DNA from 2 places in the Corynebacterium endometrii genome. Region 2 is predicted to be linked to the other one. Evidence: predicted binding sites of a transcription regulator. Region 2 holds the regulator's gene; the other holds the start of a gene.
The links. The regulator LexA, encoded in region 2, represses DNA repair genes until DNA is damaged. The targets are predictions, from matches to a motif close to CGAACANNTGTTCG.
Positions count from the first base shown of each region.

Region 1: a site for LexA is predicted at 2,967-2,980, ahead of CENDO_RS07610 (SAV_6107 family HEPN domain-containing protein). Genes of this name have one in related genera too.

Region 1 covers NZ_CP039247.1:1,686,852-1,694,371, forward strand. The annotation lists gene rsmH (16S rRNA (cytosine(1402)-N(4))-methyltransferase RsmH) at 1-518, opposite strand, end outside; gene mraZ (division/cell wall cluster transcriptional repressor MraZ) at 801-1,235, opposite strand; gene CENDO_RS07605 (DUF3040 domain-containing protein) at 1,776-2,174, opposite strand; gene CENDO_RS07610 (SAV_6107 family HEPN domain-containing protein) at 2,441-2,881, opposite strand; gene CENDO_RS07615 (GNAT family N-acetyltransferase) at 3,043-3,633, shown strand; gene CENDO_RS07620 (polyprenyl synthetase family protein) at 3,652-4,743, shown strand; gene CENDO_RS07625 (alpha-(1->6)-mannopyranosyltransferase A) at 4,760-6,325, shown strand; gene CENDO_RS07630 (Rv2175c family DNA-binding protein) at 6,322-6,705, opposite strand; gene CENDO_RS07635 (protein kinase domain-containing protein) at 6,756-7,520, shown strand, end outside.
Region 2 covers NZ_CP039247.1:1,449,588-1,457,107, forward strand. The annotation lists gene hrpA (ATP-dependent RNA helicase HrpA) at 1-2,096, shown strand, start outside; gene nrdR (transcriptional regulator NrdR) at 2,145-2,603, opposite strand; gene CENDO_RS06560 (hypothetical protein) at 2,793-3,200, opposite strand; gene lexA (transcriptional repressor LexA) at 3,461-4,159, shown strand; gene CENDO_RS06570 (DeoR/GlpR family DNA-binding transcription regulator) at 4,505-5,290, shown strand; gene ptsP (phosphoenolpyruvate--protein phosphotransferase) at 5,380-7,074, opposite strand.

The DNA.
Region 1 (7,520 bases), 240 kb from region 2:
ATGCGGGCAATCTCGCCGTGAGAATAGGTGTTGAGGATATCCGCCGCGGTCAGGGACTGGGTGGGGTCCATGCGCATATCGAGGGGGGCATCGGTCCGATATGCGAAACCGCGATCCACCTGGTCCAGCTGCATCGAGGACACGCCAAGATCAAACAACGCGCCCGCGACGCCATATTTAGCCGCCAGGTCCAAAATGGGATGGCCGCCCTCTGCAATCGCGGAGCCAACCTCATCGAACCTGCGCCCCACGCCCACGAAGCGTTCAGCAAAAGGCTCAAGGCGCCGCGTTGCCGCCGCCAAGGAGGCCCCATCGCGGTCAACGCCGATGACGCGCGCCCGGGGGAAGGACTTGAGGAAGTACTCCGTGTGGCCGCCCGCGCCGAGCGTGCCGTCAACGATCACCGCGTTATCCCCAGCCGCCTCGACCGCGGGGGCAATCAGCTGCGCCATGCGCTCACGCATGACGGGAACGTGGCCATGGTTATCCGCAATGTCGTAGTTAACCTTAGTACTCACGGAGCCTGCCCCCTTCCCTTCATATGGCTACGGCGAACAACACCGCACAACGCTCATGCGCAGCAGATAAATAGCGAATATTCTCAACGAACTCGATTTTGCTCACGCATGACAACGTTTGGCCGGCTCGGGGCCCAGCCTTAGACCACGAAAGTCACCGATGAGATAAATCAAGTGCGTATAGGGCCCTGTCCGAGGCAGGTATCTGATATCGGGGAAGTACACCAGAGCGTCCGCCTCGAACAGAGTCCTTACACGCACTCCATATTCAAGGTGCGTCTACTACAGCAGGCCGGCGAGGACATCATCCGCGTCCGCCGCTGAGTAAGCATCTTCAGTTTGTGCCTGGTATTCAGCCCATGCGGCCGCATCCCAGATTTCGAGGAAATCCACTGACCCCACAACCACGCATTCCTTCTTCAGGCCTGCGTATTCACGGTGACCGGCCGACAACGTGATTCGACCATTGCCATCCGGGCGCTGCTCATCGGCCGAAGCCGCAAGGTTACGGATGAACGCACGCGCATCCGGATTGGTTCGCGATACCGCCGCCGCCTTGCGTGCACGAGCCGCGAATTCTTCACGCGGGTACACGGCCAGCGAGTGGTCCTGTCCCTTAGTAACCATGAGGCCCCCAGCAAGTTCGTCGCGGAACTTAGCGGGGAGGGTTAGGCGCCCTTTGTCATCAAGCTTGGGAGTGTAGGTTCCGAGAAACATCCCGGTGTCCACCTTCCTCAACTCGAAAACTCCGGTTCCTCTAGCGCTGGGGAAATGCCGCGAATGCCGGCACCACTCCACCGCTGCGCCCCACTCTACCCCACTTTCCCCCACCTTCAACACTCACACGCCACCAAAGCTCCCCCAGGGGGATTAAATCCCCAGGTAAAAGCCCCAAAAATTAGTGGGGCAAATTTCCCGAACACCCCTTGACACCCCACCCCATTAACCCCACTAGACGCTCCATTAACGTCAACATCGGTGTGCAACTTACGCCACTACACCACTCGCAAGCCCCGCGCATGCGCCACAATCCCCTGTTCAACCCCGCACTCTCCCCTTAATCCCCGAATCCACCCCGTACCCCACGGCACCACTGCGCCCCACCCGTCCCGAGTGGTGGGGCAAAGTGGGGACTTTGACACCCAGGGGGTTGCGGTGGGGCAAAGTGGGGCCATCCGGCCGCCCCAGTGGAGATGGGCAGCAAAAAGCCCCGGATTGCACCAGGCAATTCGGGGCCGAAGACTTAAGGCTTAGGGTTTAGTTCCCCTCGAAGCGGCGGCGAAAGTTGTCCTCCAGCTTGCTTCCCACGCCACTGTTGCACTGGCCGCGCGCCAAGCGGGCTTTACCATTGCCGGCAAACGGGTCCGCGGACTGATTGTTATCACCACGAAGCATCCACACGCCGGCGCCGAACATCACCAGGAAACCGGCGATCGACAAGGTGACGTACCACAGCGAAAACTGCGCCAGAGCCACGCCGCCGATTAGCATGCACAGGCCGAGCACCACCAGGGCCACGCCCCGGATAGTGACGGCGCCGGAGCCGCCGCCAAAATCATCATCAACATCCACCGATGAACCAAATTTAGGATCATCAGCAAGCAGCGACTGCTCTATCTCGCGTAGCGCGCGCTGTTCCTGCTCTGAAAGCGACACTGTCCCTCCAATGTGAGTTGATGAAAATGATGTAAGGCCGTAGCCGATGCGGACACGCCTCGTAGCGCCCACGTAAAGCAACACTAAACGATACCGCCCCAAACCGCGGATGCATAGGCATCCAACGCCTTGGACGCACGCCGCGCCGCTTCGTCTACCCCTACAACGCACCAGGGCAAAGAAAAGTTCCCGGACAGAGAACTCGAGGGCAAACACATCTCTTCCGGGAAAGATTCTGCAATGGGCCCTCGGCGGGACCCCGAGCCTTAGGCCGCGGCGGAATCTACCACGAAGTCCATCTCCACAGCCTCCTTGAACTGGGCCGTGAGATCCATCAACTCAAACACAGTGACTTGTTCCACATTGCCGTCCAGCCCGGAGACCACACGCGAGCGCAGCCGGGAAAATGCCTTAAATTCATCCGCCCACCGCTTTCCGGCAGCATCGACCAGCGCCAACTGCTCCCAGGCACTCGATGGCTTACGCTTGCGGCGCGCCACCGCACTTACCGCAACCCGGGCTCCGGCCGTGCGCAATGCGGCCTGGTAGGAAAGCTCAAGCGCCTCGTCTCCGCGGCCCTCCGCCGCGAGGGCGCGGGCTTCCGCCAAAAGACCTTCTGCCTGCGTTAGGAAGCGCTGGCGCTTGGCCCCACCCTGGCGGGCGGCGCCCGCCCCAAACTTAGTAGTAGCGGAAATGACCTGTGCCATGATGAGCCCCCTTCTTAGTAAGTTGCGGTTAATCTGTTGTGCTTCACACTCTAAGAAAGGGTTCGGACAACCACCGGAGAAAATTCGAACAAACATTCTAAATTCCCGCCGGATTGGGCAACTAGCCACATTGGTTCCGGATGTCTGTTGAAATAGGAACCGTGACTGTTCAGTACCGGAGCCTTAACCCCCAAGAGTTCGCCATGCTCGCCCCACCGCTCGTGGACATCTACTTGGAGGCGATGGAGTACAGCCCCCAGATCCGCGAAGATCGCGTGGCCGTGTGGCGCAGGGAGGTCCGCCACCCCGGATTCGCGGCGGTCATTGCCGAGCAAGGCGGGGTAATCATCGGCGTGGCCTACGGATTCCTGGGCAATCCGGACACCTGGTGGGACCGGCAGCTGCGGCGCGGGTGCGCCGAACGCGGCGAGATGAGCGAACGGCAATGGGACATTCTGCGCAATTACTTCGAACTCGCAGAAATCCATGTGCGCCCCTCCGCCCAGGGCCAGGGAATCGGCCGGGTGCTGCTGACCGAACTGATGAAGCTGACTTGGGCCAAATACGCCCTGCTATCAACCCCTGAAGTTGAAGGGGAGGCCAACCTAGCCTTTGGGCTCTACCGCTCCCTTGGATTCTGGGATGTGCTGCGGGATTACGTCTACCCCGGGGATAACCGGAGGTTCGCCGTGCTCGGTGTGAACCTTCCCCTCGGCAGTCAGCAGGGTGGCGCCCCGATAGGCCGCCTGTAGGCGGTATCGTGTGAAGACGTGAGTGAATTTAAGATCCCCGTTCTTTCCGACATACCCGCCGCCGTCCAAGCGGAGCTCAAAGAGTTCATCGCGGCCCGGCGCGGGCATGTTGGCGCCATTGGCCAGCCGGTTTCGGAGGCCGTGAACTTCTTAGAATCTTTCGTGCTCGATGGCGGCAAGCGCATTCGCCCGCTTTATGCGTGGGCGGGTTTCGTGGGCGCCGGCGGCCTGGACGGGGATGAGGATCCGCACGCGGTGTTGCGGGCGGCCAGTTCCTTGGAGTTCATCCAGGGCTGTGCGCTTATCCATGATGACATCATTGACGCCTCCGATACCCGGCGCGGCAACCCCACCGTGCATCGTGGAGTGGAGGCCAGCCATCGCGAGCACGGCTGGCAGGGGTCCGCCGCCGAGTTTGGCCGCAACGTCGCCATTTTGGTGGGCGATCTGTCTCTGATTTGGGCAGAGGATATGCTGCAGGAGTCCGGGCTGAGCACCCTGGCCCTAGGCCGGGCCCGTGAGCCTTGGCGCGATATGCGCACTGAGGTCATTGGCGGCCAGCTGTTGGACATTTCGCTCGAGGCCGCCGGCTCTGAGTCTGTGGAGTTGGCCCAAAACGTCAACCGTTACAAGACCGCCGGCTACACCATCGAGCGCCCGCTGCACCTGGGCGCGGCGATAGCTGGCGCGTCCGAAGAATTGATAGCAGCTTTCCGCGGATATGGCCGCGACATTGGCATCGCCTACCAGCTGCGCGATGACCAGCTGGGGGTGTTTGGTGATTCCGAATTGACCGGAAAGCCCGCCGGTGACGATCTACGCGAGGGCAAGCGCACCGTCTTGCTGGCCCTGGCCCTGAGCAGCGCCGACGAACGGGATCCGGCCGCGGCGGCCACGTTGCGCAAGCTGATAGGCAACAGCGATGACCCGGCCGAGATCGAGCTTATGAAACAGATCATCGAAGACTCCGGGGCGCCCGCTCTTGTCGAGCGGGAGATTGAAAAACTCACGGCCTCCGGTTTGGAACACCTCAAGCGAGCAAACGTCAGCGCTGAGGTCACAGAAACTCTCACCACGCTGGCGGTCAAGGCCACCGCCCGCCAGATGTAAGGCCCGTTTAACGCTCATGCCATCTAGCAAGGTAAATCCGCAATCACACGCCCCGGCTAAAGTTGCTGCGCGCGCGGAGCGCGATGGGCGGCACTCCCCATTGAGCCTCAAGCTGCCGCATCCGTTGAAGCTGGGCATTGCATCTTCAATAGTCCTTACCCTGGCTTCCTTCGGCGGCGGCGCGACGCGCAACCGCGGCGGCGTACTGGAGGCGCTAAACCTGGGCTTCGTCAGCTACGGCCATGGCCGAAACTTCAGCATGCTGCTGTTTTGGGTCGGCCTGTTCGGGCTCGTGGCCGCATGGGTCTTGGCCGGCCGGGAGTTGGTGATTCCACAGCTTAAGGCCCCTACTGAAAAGGCCTTTGCCGCCATGCGCCGCTGGATGTGGATGTGGATTGCTCCCCTAGCGCTGGCCGGGCCGCTGGCCTCCCGCGATGTCTATTCCTACCTGATGCAGGGCGCCATGGTCCGCGATGGGTTCGATCCCTATTCCGAGGGCGCGGCCGTCAACCCAGGCCCATTCCTCCTTGAGGTCTCCCAAGACTGGCGAAACACCACGACCCCTTACGGGCCCCTGCACCTGTGGCTGGGCGAGGGCATCGTGCGTATCGCGGGCAACGAGGTGTGGCTAGGCATCATCCTGTTCAAGGTGGTGTCCCTGCTGGGATTTTTCGCCATCGCGTGGGCGGTGCCAAAGATAGCCACGCGCTTAGGTTCGGATCCCACCCTTGCCCTGTGGCTGGGCGTAGCCAACCCGGTGATGATCCTGCACCTCATCGGCGGAATGCACAATGAATCCGTCATGGTGGCGCTGGTGTCCGTGGGCCTTGTGCTGGCTCTCAACAGGAAGTACGTCGCGGCCATCGCCCTTATCGCCGTGGCCGTATCGATGAAGGCAACCGCCTTTATCGCCATGCCGTTCGTGGTGTGGATGATGGTGAATCGATTCGCGCCGGCCAAGACCAGCTCCGTTGCCAAGCAGTGTGGGGTATTCATCGCCTCCGGCGCCGCGATGGTGGCGCTGACCGTTGCGGTTGTGGCGGCGGTAACCTGGGCCTCCGGCACCTCTTGGGGCTGGATTTTTGAGATTACCGGCAATTCTAAAGTGATTAACCCGCTGGCCGGGCCAACCCTCATGGCGGACGTGCTCACTCCGCCGCTGCAGTCCTTCAACGAGGAGCTGACCTACAACTCCGTAATTTCCCTCTTGCGTTCCATTGCAATGGTGCTCATGCTGGCCGGAATGGTCGCCGCATGGTGGCTATTCCGCAAGGGAGATAACCAAGCAATCGTGGGTACCGCGGCCGCCTACCAGGTGGCCTTCATCTTCAACTCGGTGACCCTGCCGTGGTACTACGCCTCCGTCATCACGCTGGTGGCCGCGGGGCGCGTGCCGCTGCTAGTGACCAAGATTGCCACCGCGGGCTCATTCTTCGTGGCCGTGTCCTTCGCCGGCGACGGGAACCACCAGCTCTACAACTGGTGGTGGGTCATCGTTGCGGCCGCCGCGGCGTGGTTTATCACCTCGTGGATCTATGAACCGCTAAAGCACCCGGCCGGGGCGCCAGGTAGCCGGAATTAGAAGGCCATGGCCTGTGCGCGCCGGATGACTTCGCGCGCCAGGTGGCCGTGCAGGGCGTCGATGGGGCGGCCCGGCAGGGACTCGTCCTCGGTGAAGAGGTGGTGGAGGATTTCATCGTCGGAATAGCCGCCGTCAGACAAGACGGTGATTACGCCCGAGACGAACTTGCTGACCGCGTTCTTCTCGTTGAAAAATGCCTCCGGCACGTAGCGCACGCCGTCTTTGCGCCACGCGATGATCTTGCGCTCGGTGAGCAAATCGTGCGCGCGGGTCACCACGATACCCAGCTTGTCAGCCACCTCAGGCATGGTCAGCAAGGTTTCGTTGGCAAGGAGCTGTTCGAGATTCAGGTCGGGATTGCTTGGATTAGTCACAGACACCACCTTAATGCGCTTCGCGGTTTATTCCTCAATCCGTCATACTAGTGTCCATGAGTAGGTTAGACATTGGTGACATCCTCGAGGGACGCTACCGGGTGGATCAGCCAATCGCGCGCGGCGGCATGTCCACCGTCTACCGCTGCGTGGACCTACGCCTGGGTCGGGCCGTGGCGGCCAAGGTCATGCATGACCACTTCGCCACCGACCCTATCTTTGTCCACCGCTTCCAGCGCGAAGCCCTAGCCATGGCCCAGCTCACCCACCCCAACCTGGTGGGCGTTTACGATTTCAACGCCGAATCCGAACCGATTTACCTGGTGATGGAGCTCATCACGGGCGGCACGTTGCGCGAACTCCTCGGCGAACGCGGGCCCATGCCGCCGCACGCGGCCACCGCCGTCATGCGCGCCATGCTCACCGGCCTATCCGTGGTGCACGCCAAGGGCCTAGTCCACCGGGATATCAAGCCGGATAACGTGCTCATTAGCGCCGACCACCGGGTCAAGCTTGGGGATTTTGGCCTGGTGCGCTCCTCAACCTCCAATACGGTGACCTCAAATAACATCGTGGGCACCGTGTCCTACCTCTCCCCTGAGCAGGTGGATGGAAGTGATATCACCACCGCCAGCGACGTCTATTCCGCCGGCATTGTGCTCTTTGAACTGCTAACGGGCACCCTGCCGTTTAGCGGCGAGACTGACTTGGCCCACGCACTAGCGCGCTTGAACGGGGACGTTGCTGCCCCGTCTTCCCGCATTGCGGGCGTGCCCCACCTCTTCGATGAGCTGGTGGCCAGCGCCACCACCCGCGACGTC
Region 2 (7,520 bases):
ATGTGGTCAAGCAGCTGGGCTGGGCGGATCGCCACCACGCGGCCAACGAGCGTGACTCGGACGCCATCCACCAGGCCCTGCTCTCCGGGCTCTTATCCAATATTGGTGTGCGAGATGGCAATTCCAAGGAATTCCATGGGGCCCGCAACACTCGCTTTATGGTGTTTCCGGGTTCCGCGCTGTCTAAGAAACCACCGGAATTCATCATGGCGGCCGAATTGGTTGAGACCTCGCGCCTGTGGGCGCGAGACGTCGCCGCGATTGATCCCGCCTGGGTGGAGAAGTTGGCGGCGAACCTGCTCAAGCACAATTATTCAGATCCCATCTGGTCACGTAAGCGTTCCTCCGCCCTGGTGACCCAGAAGTCCACGCTCTACGGCGTGACCGTCGTCGCAGACCGCCAGGTTCCGTACCATCGGGTCGATGCCGTGGCGGCCCGTGACATGTTCATCCGTGAAGCGCTTATCAATGGCGATTGGGATACGCATCATCACTTCTTCCATGACAACAAGGCGAAGCTCGAACACGCCTCCGAGTATGAAGACAAAGCACGCAAACGCGGCCTAGTGGTCGACGAGGACGTCCTCTTCGATTTCTATGATTCACGGATCCCGCAAAAGATCACCACAGGCCGCCATTTCGATTCGTGGTGGAAGAAGGCGCGTAAGCAAACCCCAGATCTGCTTGACTTCGATCCGGATAAGCTCATCAATGATGAGGACGAACAGGTAACGGAATCCGCCTTCCCGGATAGGTGGCTTAAAGGCTCCATCGACTACGACTTGAGCTATCGCTTCGAGCCCGGACACCCGATGGATGGCGTCACCATCATGGTGCCGGTACCGCTCCTGGCGGGGATGGATTCCGAGGGCTTTGATTGGTTGGTTCCCGGCCTGCGCGAGGAGCTGGTGACGGAGCTTATCCGTTCGCTCCCGAAGGCGCTGCGCCGCACGGTAGTCCCCGCCACCAATTTCGCAGAGCGTGCCCTGCCAATGCTCCTGCCGTACGAGGGCAGCATTACCCAGCAGTTGGCGGAAGTTCTCCGCGAGCTCGGCGGCGCAGGGATCAACTCGGGCGATTTTAATCCTTCCAGCCTTCCCCCTCACTTGAAGATGAACTACGCTGCCGTGGACAAACGCGGCAAGGTAATTGATTCCGACCGTGACCTCGCAGCACTGATTGAGCGCCAAGCGGGCCACATCAAGTCTTCCGTCTCCCGCGTCGGCCGCGACAAGGAATCCAAGGCCGTAAAGGAATGGACGGCGGAGAACCTGGGCGCCATCGAAGAGCAGGTGACGACCGTCGTGGATGGCCACGAGGTCGCCGCGTTCCCCGCCCTCGTTGCTACCAAAGACGGTGTTGCGCTCAAGGTCCATCCCACGAAGGCCGCCGCCGACGCCGCAATGGTCACCACCACACTGACCCTGCTGATGCGAGAGGTTTCAGTCAATTCATCGCAGATGGTAAAGGGACTCCCTCTCCAGCAGCGCGTGGCTATCGATTCCTATCCACATGGCGGCGCCGAGGGGTTAGTCAACGATGCCCGCATTGCAGCGATTCGCGATCTCATGATGGAGGCCGGTGGGCCCGTCCGAGACCCCCAGGCTTTCGAGGAACTAAAGCAAAAGGTAAAACCTGGCGTCCCGGGCGCCGTGCGCCGCGCCGTGGTGGGCATCGCCCCCGCTTTGGTGGAGTACGCCAACGTCGCCGCCGAGCTCAAGAAGTGGACCGGCCCTGCGATTGATGATATGCACAAGCAATTAGAATTTTTACTGCCTAAAAACGCCATCACTATGCACGGGATGATTCATTTGCAGCACCTGCCGCGCTACATCAAGGCGATGAATATCCGCCTTGAGGAAATGGGGATAGATCCGGATAGAGACGCTGACCGGCAGGCCGAGGTGGAAGAAGCGGAAGCTTACCTCGCCAACAAGCTGCGCAATTTGCCTGCTGGAAGGGAAAAGACGCGTGAGGTAAAGGAAATCAAATGGATGATTCAGGAACTGCGCGTGTCCCTCTTTGCCCAGCGCCTTGGGACCGCGCGGCCGGTATCCCTGCGCAGGGTACAAAAGGCGGTCGACAAGCTGCGTTGACTGGGTGCCTACGGCTCGTAGGCACCCACAGGTACCACCGTGAGCGCCTTAGAAGTCCTCACGATCCCGGCGGCGCATGAGGCGGATCTCCGATTCGAAGTCATCAGCACTTTCAAAAGACTTATACACCGAAGCGAAGCGCAGATACGCAACCTCGTCGAGGTCGCGAAGCGGTTCCAGAATGGCTAGGCCAACCTCATTCGCATTAACCTGCGAGCTGCCGTGGCTGCGGACGGTTTCCTCGACCTCCTGAGCCAGCCGCTTGAGCGCGTCATCAGGAACGTCGCGCCCCTGGCAGGCCCTGCGCACGCCGCGAATCAACTTGTCACGGCTAAACGGCTCCGCCAAGCCATTGCGCTTGACCACAAGTAACACGGCCTTTTCCACCGTGGTAAAACGCCCCGAACACGAGGTGCACTCTCGTCGACGGCGAATCGCAGTGCCCGCTTCCACCACGCGTGAATCGATAACGCGTGACTGTTCATGGTGACAAAACGGACAAAACACCGGAAACCCCTTTCTCCAGGCCATCCGCCACTGCGGATGCGGAAAGAAACCAAGCCAGTAAGCCACGAAATCAATGGCGCGACCTTTACGGCGAACTCAGTATGATATGGATTTCCAGTGTACTTCTTAACCGCACCTTGGCAGCAATGCGGCAAGGAGCATGATGGGATGCCCAGCTTAGGCGAAGGATTAACGTGCGATGACGGCCTGTACGGTTTCTGGGCTGGAGACCCCGCCGGGCACATCCGTCTCGGGGCTAATGCCACTCAGCCCAGTAAATACGGTGCCTACAAACAGCGCACATCCGAACACAGCTCCGACCAAATAATTAGCGCGATTAGCGCGGCTCTTTTCGTAGCTATCCTCTGTCCGCTCAGGAACAGACGGCGTTTCGCGGGCACCATTTAGTGAATTAAATGTTCGATTCTCAACACTCAGCGTTCGAACATGAGAGGAACGAAAGGCAGAAGGTTCACCGCAAAATTCATTGCGATGAGCATCCCACACGGCCGCAGGCTGCGCCGAGCGCGAGCGCACGCCGGGAATGACAGCGGAGCGAGAATCTACCTTGTAAGGGGTGTTGAGCGCGATAGCCATGCCAATGTCCTTTCGTAAAATCCCGAACGTTTCCGGCGGTTCCGTTCCATCTAAACCGTTGCCTGAGCCATAGTAGGAAACCCACCGGACAGGTTCGAACGTTTCTATCGTTTACTTGTTCGAATTAGTCTCTATGTTCGATTTATAGCACCCGTTCGAAAATATGTCCAGAAAATCGGTGATTTTTCTCGAACATTTGTGTTGGACATGCTAGAAAGGAATAGAGCTTAGATAGCGAAACGATCACTGAGGGGAAAACCATGGCCCGTAAGACAACTCCGAACAACGGAAAACCGGACCTTTCGTCACTATCTGCACGCCAGCGTCGCATTCTGGAGGTAATTAGGGACGCCGTGCTTCTGAGGGGTTACCCGCCTAGTATCCGCGAAATCGGCGACGCTGCGGGCCTTCAATCCACCTCGTCGGTGGCCTACCAACTCAAGCAGCTAGAGGAAAAAGGGTTCCTACGCCGCGACCCTAACAAGCCCCGTGCGGTGGACGTTCGCCACCTTGAACCGGCAGATAAACCAGCCAAGAAGAAGGCTCCACAGTCGGAACCCGAGGTTCCAGCTGAAGCCGGTTCGGTTAATTACATCCCGGTAGTCGGTCGCATCGCCGCGGGTTCCCCTATTACCGCGGAAGAAAATATTGATACCTATTATCCGCTGCCCGATGAAATTGTCGGCGGCGGAGACCTCTACATGCTCCAGGTTGTCGGCGAATCCATGAAAGACGCCGGGATTCTTGACGGGGATTGGGTGATCATCCGTTCGCAATCAGTCGCGGAAGAGGGCGAGTTTGTAGCCGCGCTTCTCGACGGCGAGGAGGCTACCGTGAAGGAGTTTCATCGTGACAGCACCGGCGTGTGGTTACTTCCCCACAACGATGCATTCGATCCAATCAAGGGAGACGATGCGGAAATTATGGGCAAGGTAGTCTCCGTTATCCGCAAGCTTTAGCCTCTAAGGGCTCGGCACGTGTAAACAGACATTGAATGTGGGATCAGGGTTTAACCTTGATCCCCTTTTTTAATCCGCAATGTTTATTTGCTGTGGTTTTCCTCCCCCTGCTAGTGGGTAACTTTACCGAGTTCCCGCACTCGACATAAGGAAAAGTATTTCCTCCTTCAACACTCTTACCTGTACGTTTAAGAATGTAATCCTCCAGATAATAAAGATGCACCGGAATACCTGCGTAGGTAATGCGTGTTTTCTGGAACAATTGAAGCCATTGAACAGTGCCTGAAAAGCAGGCATTTCAAGCAAGTTCGGGCATAAACCGGACAGACAAAGACTGGAGCATCGATGTACGCCGAAGAACGCCGCCGACAGATTGCCTCTTTAACCGCCGTCGAAGGTCGGGTTAATGTCACGGAGCTGTCTGAACGATTCGACGTAACCGCAGAAACCATTCGCCGCGACCTAGCCGTTCTTGACCGCGAGGGGGTTGTCCACCGCGTACATGGTGGCGCGGTAGCCTCACAGTCCTTCCAGACCGCGGAGTTGACTCTGGACACCCGCCTTCGATCCGCCACTAGTGCTAAGTCTGCGATTGCTCGAGCCGCTTTCGATTTCCTGCCACAGGGAAACGGAAGTATCTTCCTGGATGCTGGTTCCACCATCAACGCGCTGGCGGATCTTATCGGCAAGACCCCGTTGTCTGGTCACTTGTCAATCGTTTCTAACAGCCTGCCCATTGCCCTATCCCTAGCGAACAACGGTATCGACGATGTGCAGCTTCTTGGTGGCACGGTGCGCGCAATTACCCAGGCCGTAGTGGGAGATACTGCACTGCGGACCATGGCTTTGATGCGGGCCGACGTTGCCTTCATCGGCACCAATGCGCTGACCCTCGACCACGGCTTATCGACCGCAGACGCGCAGGAGGCGGCGATCAAGTCAGCATTTGTCACTAACGCTCACAAGGTTGTGGTGTTGTGCGACTCGTCAAAGCTTGGCAACGATTACCTGGTCAGCTTCGCCTCCGTCGCCGATATCGATGTAGTCATTACGGACAGCGAAGCCCCCGAAAGTTTCCTCTCTGCCCTCCGTGAGCGTGAGGTGGACGTGGTAGTAGTAGACGGCAAGTAACCGCGCCCCGGATACATCAAAACAGCCGGGCCCAGCTAAGTGCTGCGGCCCGGCTGCAGGTGTCTAATTCCTAAAAGTTTAATACACGTTTAGGCACCACGGTAAGACTCAATGCGTTCGCGAACGGCCTCTCGGGCCTCATCCGCGCTGGCGGATTCATAGGCAACCTTCGCTACCTCCTGGCACTGTTCCAGAGTGAGCTCCGCCAGTTGGGCGCCGACTCCGGCCACGGCCGTCGCCGCGGCGGACAGAGAATTTACACCCATGCCGACCAAAACGCAGGCCAGCAGCGGATCGGCGGCAGCCTCGCCACACACGCCTACCGGTACGTTGTGATCCCGGCTAACCACACAGGTGTGCTGGATCAGGCGCAAAACCGCTGGCTGCCACGGGTCCGTCAGGTAGGCCAGCTGTGGGGAAAGCCTGTCCGCAGCCATGGTGTACTGGGTGAGATCATTCGTGCCAATGGAGACAAAATCCAAGAACGGCATGATGGTGTCAGCCATCAGCGCGGCCGCGGGGACCTCAATCATTGCGCCAGGGGTTAAGCCTCGGGAACGGCACATCTCAGCAAACCATGACGCCTCCGTCGCGGTGGCCACCATAGGGGCCATGACCCAAGTTGCAGCCGCGCCCTCGCGCCCCTCGGAGGCCTGGGCGATAGCGTCGAGCTGGCGGGTCAACAGTTCCTTATTGTTGCGTGCGATACGCAGTCCACGGACTCCTAGCGCAGGATTTTCCTCATCTTCCAGCGTCGCGTAGGAAATAGGCTTATCCGAACCGGCATCGAGCGTGCGGACCACGACCTTAGATTCCGGAAAGGCCTTGAAAACCTTCGAATATACCGCGGCCTGGTCATCTACTGAAGGCTCCTCACTCGCGGAGAGGAAGGATAGTTCCGTGCGGTACAAGCCCACTCCCTCCGCCTGGGAGTCGGCGGCAATCCGGGCCGCATTGCCGTCTGCGACGTTAGCCAGCAGCTGAACACGGTGGCCGTCCTTGGTCTGGGCCGGGCCCTTCCACTGAGCGACAATCTCGGCGCGTTCGCGGTACTGGTCAACGGCAGCACGGGCTTCGGCTTCTTCCACGCCAGTGGTCACAGTTCCCACTGAGCCATCAACGAAAACAACGTCGCCGGCCTGAATATCCTTCAGGCCAGAACCTGCAGCAACGATGCAGGGGATATCTAGCTGACGAGCGATGATGGCGGTGTGGCTCGTCGGTCCGCCAAGCTCCGTTACGAGAGCTTTAATCCTCTTGACGTTCAGTGTCGCGGTGTCAGCGGGCGCGAGATCATCGGCAAAAAGAATCGCTTCGCCTTCTACCTGCGGAAGGCCAGGTTCAGCTTCGCCCCGCAATTCCGCAATAACGCGATCCCGCACGTCCTTCAAGTCTGTGGTGCGCTCAGCCATGACCCCGCCCGCGGACTCAAACATCGCCACGAACTTGTCCGTCGCGGCCACAACGGCGTATTCGGCGGAATGCCCACCACGGATTCCTTTGCGCACCGCCTTATGCCACCCTCGGTCTTTAACCATGCCAGCGGTGGCGGTCAAAACCTCCGCCGCCTGCCCCTCGGCACCGGCGGCACGGAGTTCAAGCCGGTCCGCAACCGTGCCGGCGGCTGCTTCGAAACGCTCAAACTCTGCATCCCGAGCATCTTCGGCTACTACTTCCCCACCCTGCGGTAGTTCGGGGCGCGGACGTACCCACACCGCCTCAGCGAACGCCACACCGGCGACCACACCGGTGCCCTTGACGGTGACCTTAGGCGACTCTGTCATGTTGCCTTTCCTCCTTCATGCATTCCTGCATCATCCATGTGCGCTTCTTTACGGGACTATCATCTCGCACTGCGCCGGTTGTCTGCCAATCCAATGGCTCGGGTCTTCTAGCCAATCTACGCCGTGAACGCGTGTGCATACATCTCATCTGCTTAGGCGGGCGAGAAGGCCATCTACGAGCTTTCGGCTTGCCAGACGGACTCCCGCTGTGGAGCCGCCCGCCCGTGACAATCCGTTAAATCAACAAAATCGGACTAAAACTCACACCAATAGTCTGAATTCTATTGACACTCGGACAAAACCAAACAATAATCATCGCTAACAAGCAGTGATTAAAATCGCTAGGACCGTGCTCTGATTCCAATGTCACACAACGGACCGCGACGCTGCAGCTACAGAAGCTAACCACAAGAGAATCGTAGATAAGCATCGGCAGGATTTACCCG